2 regions of the Paenibacillus sp. FSL K6-2441 genome follow, and region 2 is predicted to be linked to the other one. Evidence: predicted binding sites of a transcription regulator. Region 2 holds the regulator's gene; the other holds the start of a gene.

Region 1 (3,415 bases), 170 kb from region 2:
GGAAGGGCCGGAGGGATGTGGATTCATAGTGTAAAACCTCCCTTTCGGTACGTATTTGTCGGCTCGATTACGGAGAGAAAAGATCCGAATCTGGCAGATCTTGTGCTTAAATTGCAGACGTAGGTGTAGTATGGACGAAAAGGAAGGAGTTCATAACCTTGTAAGAGCAAGAGGGTGGTTTATCTCATTAAAAAAAAGCCGGCCGGGGATCATCTCCCTGACCGGCGATTGCTTGATCTATTTTACTCCGCTTTCACCAAGATTTTGATTTGATTCCGCTCTTTGAGGAGTCCTTCAAAGCCTTCATCGATGGCTTGATCCAGCTTAATGCGCTTCGTCACCAGCTTGTCCGCCGAGAAGTAGCCTTGAGCCATCAAGCTGATCACCGCCGGGAAGACGTCGCGGTAGCCGATAATGCCGCTTACGGTACGTTCCTTCATGACGATGTTTTGCGGATGGAGGGAGGCTTCCTTCTCGAAAATGCTGACGATCATCGTTTCACCGCCGATTTTGGTGGATAGGATCGCCTGGGTTAGCACGGGAGAAACCCCTGTCACTTCATAGGCTACGTCCACACCGCCTTGCGTGCGCTTGTGAATTTCTTCGACGGCATCGTATTCTTTCGGATCGATGACGATGGCGCCGAGCTCGGCAGCCTTCTGCTTCCGTTCCTCAGACAGCTCGACCGCATAGATTTCCGAAGCCCCTGAAGCCTTCAGTGCTTCGATCACCAGCAGACCGATCGGTCCGGTTCCAAAGACAGCTGCTTTGTCGCCCACTTTAAATTTACTGGAGCGGACTGCATGAAGTGCTACAGCGGATGGCTCAACCAGGGCGCCTTGCTCGAAGGATACCGAATCCGGGATTTTATGTAGCATTTGTTCCGGTACGTTGGCATATTCGGAGAATCCGCCGCCTCCGCCCGCCAGGCCGAAGAAGCCCATTTTATCGCAAAGATTGTATTTCCCTTGCTTACAAGCCTCGCAGGTTCCGCAGGCATAGATCGGTTCAACCACGACGCGATCGCCGACGGCCACGCGGGTGACGCCTTCGCCAACTTCAACCACTTGTCCGGAAAATTCATGTCCCATGACGATCGGCGCTTTATCTCCGCTTAACGGGTGGGTTTCCAGAGGGATAAAAATCGGGCCGGCTACATATTCGTGCAGATCACTGCCGCAAATCCCGCACCATTCCACCTTGATTTTCGCTTTGCCCGGTTCCGCTTTTGGCTCCTCGATGTTCTCCAGTCTTAGGTCCTTGACGCCATGCCATCTTAAAGCTTTCACTTGAACTCATCTCCTCGTAAGTTATGAACCTCAATTTCTAGTTTACTCCTTTTTGGGGGCAGGATTCCCATTGATTTGTTAAAATTGTGTTAATTCAAATCTAATAAAACTTAGGAGATGCTTCCCTGGTTTCTTGGAAATGGTTACAAAGCGGTTTTATAGTTTTGAGTCTGAAAAATAGAGAGAATTGAAGGAAACAGGGGGTTGGGCGAGATGTATTCGGATTAAAGCCTAAAATTTCACCCTGAACTGCTATGACAACGAGATATTGTATAGTATAATGGTATTCGCACACAATATATTGTGATTCATACATATGATATTACCGTTTACAGGGTGTGTGCCGCGGTGATCAAGCGGGCGATTTCCGGCTTGATACAGCGTTTTTTTCGTTTTTTTGCCTAATTTCGACTTTAGGAATCGAGGCGAATGACTGATTAATTAAAGGATACTCTGAATCAATTTTTAGGAGGGTGTTTTCTTTGAAAACTGTGCAAAAACAGCGCCTTGAGGGGCTAAGTGAGAAAATCTTCTTGGACCGGTACGCCTGGAAGGACGCGGATCCTAGCCACGCCAAAGTGGGCGATGTCGTACTCGTTCTGACGAAGGACGACCCAAAATTCCCGACGAAGGAAGTAGGGGAGGTTGTTGCCCGTGACGGCCGTAAGGTTACGGTGAAGACCCGCCGGGGCGATCTGGTGGAGACCGACGTCGAGAAGCTGACCCTCAATATCGAGAAAACGCCTGAAGAAATGTGGGACCGTCTGGCCAAAGCGATGGCTTCGGTTGAGGAAACGCCGGAGAAGCAGAAGGAATGGGAAGAGAAATTCCGTTATATTCTGGATGATTGGAAGCTTGTTCCGGGCGGACGGATTGCGGCTGGTGCCGGTGCCAGTGATGAGTTAACTTTGTTCAACTGTTATGTTATTCCTTCGCCGAAGGACAGCCGGGGCGGCATCATGGAGACGCTGTCCGAAATGACCGAGATCATGGCTCGCGGCGGCGGCGTAGGCATTAACTTGAGCTCCCTGCGTCCACGTCGTGCGATCGTTCGTGGCGTTAATGGCTCTTCCAGCGGTGCTGTATCTTGGGGCGGCTTGTTCAGCTACACAACCGGCCTGATCGAGCAAGGCGGCAGTCGTCGCGGTGCGCTGATGCTGATGATCAACGACTGGCATCCGGACGTGCTGGACTTCATCACTGTTAAACAGACGATGGGCCAAGTGACCAACGCGAACTTGTCGGTTTGCGTCAGCAATGCTTTTATGAAAGCTGTAAAAGAAGACCTCGATTGGGATCTGGTATTCCCGGATACAACTTACGAGGATTACAACGAGGTGTGGGACGGCGATCTCGATAAATGGAAAGCCGATGGACGTAAAGTGATCCACTACCGTACCGTCAAAGCGCGTGAGATCTGGCATACGATCATCGAATCGGCTTGGAAATCCGCTGAGCCGGGCGTGGTCTTCATGGAATACTACAACCAAATGTCCAACAGCTGGTACTTTAACCCGATCATCTGTACGAATCCGTGCGGTGAGCAAGGGCTGCCGGGCTGGGGCGTATGTAACCTGTCGGCGATGAACTTGTCCAAGTTCTACGATGAAGAGAAGCACGATGTGGCATGGGATGAACTGGCGACAACTACGCGTTATTCAGTTCGTTTCTTGGACAACGTCATCAACAAGACACCTTATCATTTTGAAGAAAACGAGAAGAACCAGAAGAAAGAGCGCCGCGTTGGCCTTGGAACGATGGGTCTGGCCGAGCTGATGATCAAGCTGAACATCCGTTACGGCAGCCCGGAATCGCTGGAATTCCTCGATAAATTGTATGGCTTTATTGCGAAGGAAGCTTACCTGGCCTCTGCAGATATCGCAGAAGAGAAAGGATCCTTCCCGGCATTTGAAGCAGATAAATTTTTACAAAGCGGCTTTATGAAGAACATGACGGAAGTGTATCCAGAAGTTGGTGAAGCTGTCCGCACCAAAGGGATTCGCAATGTCACGATCATTACCCAAGCGCCAACTGGCAGCACAGGGACGATGGTTGGCACTTCGACTGGGATCGAACCGTACTTCGCCTTCAAATATTACCGTCAAAGCCGTCTCGGCTTCGACGAG
Region 2 (3,415 bases):
GAGCCTTGTCTGAACTGCGGACAGCCGGTGATGAAGACCGTTGTAGGGGGGCGGGGCACGCATTTTTGCCCGAATTGTCAGCCGCCTTATCGGACAAGCGGGTCTGCACGCGCCAAGCAACGGCTAACGAGATAGAACGAGGCTCCAAGTTATGAGTGTGAGGTGGATAGGGTTATGAACATCGGACTGACCGGAGGCATTGCGACCGGGAAAAGCACGGTTTCCCGATTGTTGGCCGAGCGTGGGGCCGCCATCATCGATGCGGATGTGATCGCCAGGGAGATTATGGAGCCGGGCCATCCGGTATTGGCCGCCGTTAGCGAACGATTTGGCCCGGGCGTGCTGCACCCCGATGGAACGCTGAATCGCAAGAAGCTAGGCGAGATCGTCTTCTCGAATCCGGAGGAGCGTAAGGCGCTGGAGGCACTAACGCATCCGGCGATCCGCGCTGAAATGAAGCGGCGCATGGAAGAGCTGGAAGCAGCGGATCCTCACAGATTGGTGGTGGCGGATATCCCGCTGCTTTATGAATCGGGTCTTGATCCGTTATACGATCAAATTATGGTTGTCTACGTCCCCCGCGAGGTACAGTTAACCCGGTTGATGTTGAGGGACGGGTTATCGAAGGAGGCGGCCGAGCAGCGGATCAGCGCCCAGATGGATATCGAAATCAAGAAAGAGAGGGCGGATATTTTGATTGATAACAGCGGTGGACTTGAGGAAACGAAGCGGCAGATAGATGACTTTTGGCGGGATCAGGGACTACGATGAGGTGGCTTCGCAAAAAAAGAGTCTTGCTTCTGTTGTTTATCGGTTTCATCATCCTCATCTTTTTTAATTCGGCATGGCTTTCGTTGTTTTACCCGATTTATTATAAAGAAGAAATCCGGCGGCATGCCAAGAACAACGGCCTGGATCCGTTTATTGTTGCAGCGATCATTAAGGTGGAGACGAACTACAAATCGGGCGTGGAGTCCCGGAAAGGCGCGCTCGGAATTATGCAGATCATGCCCGATACGGCGGAGTGGGTGATTTCCAAAGCGAAGTTGCCCAATACAACGCTGGAAGACATCCGCAACGAGACGGAAACGAATATCCAGATCGGCACCTGGTATCTGAGATCGCTCTCCCAGCAATTTGACGGTAACACCATCGCCATGATCGCAGCGTATAATGCCGGACCAACCAATGTGAAAAATTGGCTGAAGAGCGGGAGATGGGACGGACGACTGGAGACGGTGCAAAATATTCCTTTTGGCGAGACCCGGCATTACGTCCAGCGGGTATCCCACTATTACAAACAATATTTAAAGATATATGATGATTTTTAAGGGGGCCTAAGGTTATAACAAAAGAAAGCATTGACCGACCTTACGCCAGCCAATGCTCTCTTCAGTTGATCGGTTATTTGAATTGACCTGCCAGCTGTTGTTCAGCCAGGGTCACCAGACGTTTCGTGATGAAACCACCGATCGAACCGTTTTCGTAAGAAGTCAGGTTACCAGCATATCCGTCTTGTGGGAAAGAGATGCCAAGCTCCTGAGCGATTTCATATTTCATTTGATCCAAAGCTCCGGATGCTTGTCTAACCACCAGGTTGTTCGAAGAGTTATTATTTTGGGCCATGATTTGTTCACCTCCTTGTGGTTGGTAACAGTATTATGTGCTGGACTAGGAATTTCAATCACATGAATTTGCAGTAATTTATTGCCATCCGGTGAGACAGGCCGTGATGACGTCATTTAGAGGGGAGGTGTTCTAGTTTGAAATGTCCTTATTGCGACTATTTAGGCACCAAAGTGCTTGATTCGAGACCGGCGAACGAGAACCGTTCGATCCGCCGCCGGCGTGAATGCGAGAAATGCAACCGGCGGTTTACAACGTTTGAAATGGTGGAAGAAGTGCCGTTGATTGTGATCAAAAAGGATGGAAGCCGCGAGGAATTCAGCCGGGAGAAAATGCTGCGAGGTCTGATTCGAGCCTGCGAGAAACGTCCGGTTTCCGTCGAACAGCTGGAATCCATCGTATCCGAAGTGGAACGTTCCTTGCGCCACTCGGCGAACGCCGAGGTAGAGAGCCGGCAAATCGGCGAATTGGTGATGGAGCAGCTCTATCCGGTGGACGAGGTTGCATATGTACGGTTTGCTTCGGTTTATCGTCAATTTAAAGATATCAACATGTTTATGAAAGAACTCAAAGGCCTGCTGTCCAAAAATACAGGGGTCACGGAATAGTTCACTTCTCAAGCACTCTTCGCCGGCCGGCGCGGGAGTGTTTTTTTATTTTTTGCATAGAATAAACCTAAAGACTAAGGTGCCCTCTTATTTTACACAAAGTTTACAAAACGAGAACACAGCATTGATCTTCGCTTTCTATAATCAAACTGTAAATCAATTAAGGGGGAAACCTAAACAATGAAAAAGAGTATGTTATTGATTTTGACTTTGGTGCTGAGCTTCGCGCTGGCAGCATGCGGTCAAAACAACGCGGCACCAAACAACACGGCCGGCACCAACGGAAGCACTGCGGATGAAGCATCCGCGAGCAACGGGGGTAATGCAGCGACATCGGAACTTTCCGGGTCGATCTTGGCTGTAGGTTCCTCGGCTTTACAACCTTTGGTAGACCAAGTTTCGAAAAAATTCATGGATCAGAATCCGAATGTTTCTATACAAGTTCAAGGCGGCGGAAGCGGCACCGGGTTGACGCAGGTTTCCGGAGGCCAAGCGGACATCGGGAACTCCGACGTCTTCGCAGAAGAGAAGCTGGATGCGGCTCAAGCTGGTGAACTGGTTGACCACCAAGTTGCTGTCGTCGCGATGGCAGCTGTCGTTAACCCGGACATCACTGTCGACAATTTGACAAAAGACCAACTGGTCCAAATTTTCACGGGTAAAATCACAAATTGGAAAGATCTTGGCGGTCCGGACCAAGCGATTCAAATCGTAAACCGTCCGTCGAGCTCCGGGACTCGCGCCACATTTGAGAAATACGCGTTGGGTACGAAAACGGAGGACCTGCAAGGTTCGATCCAAGAAGATTCCTCCGGTACGGTAAAGAAACTGGTTGGCGAAACGCCGGGGGCGATCGGATATCTGGCCTTGTCCTACCTTGACGATACGGTCAAAGCTGTGAAGTACGAAGGCGTGGACGCAACGGAAGAAAACGTAGCAAACGGAACTTATCCGGTATGGGCTTATGAGCACATGTATACGAAAGGCGAGCCAAACGATGTCGTGAAAGCCTTCTTGGACTACATGGTTTCCTCGGATGTTCAAGGCGACAACGGCGACGTAGTAGAGCTTGGCTATATTCCGATCAGCAAAATGCAAGTGGAACGCGATGTTGACGGCAACATCACGAAGAAATAACCAGCAGATTCGATAACATCATATCAGTGCGGCAAGAGGCGGAC

What was found. Region 2 encodes NrdR, which represses ribonucleotide reductase genes. Its sites were predicted from a motif close to AACACNATATATNGTGTT; they were not measured.
Region 1: NSQ80_RS07915 (adenosylcobalamin-dependent ribonucleoside-diphosphate reductase) is a predicted target of NrdR. The motif match lies at 1,580-1,597, and genes of this name have one in related genera.

The regions. Positions count from the first base shown of each region.
Region 1 covers NZ_CP150174.1:1,770,605-1,774,019, forward strand. The annotation lists gene NSQ80_RS07905 (SNF2-related protein) at 1-27, opposite strand, end outside; gene NSQ80_RS07910 (2,3-butanediol dehydrogenase) at 243-1,289, opposite strand; gene NSQ80_RS07915 (adenosylcobalamin-dependent ribonucleoside-diphosphate reductase) at 1,772-3,415, shown strand, end outside.
Region 2 covers NZ_CP150174.1:1,601,997-1,605,411, forward strand. The annotation lists gene mutM (DNA-formamidopyrimidine glycosylase) at 1-135, shown strand, start outside; gene coaE (dephospho-CoA kinase) at 175-771, shown strand; gene NSQ80_RS07015 (lytic transglycosylase domain-containing protein) at 768-1,331, shown strand; gene NSQ80_RS07020 (alpha/beta-type small acid-soluble spore protein) at 1,405-1,626, opposite strand; gene nrdR (transcriptional regulator NrdR) at 1,764-2,234, shown strand; gene NSQ80_RS07030 (phosphate ABC transporter substrate-binding protein) at 2,415-3,371, shown strand.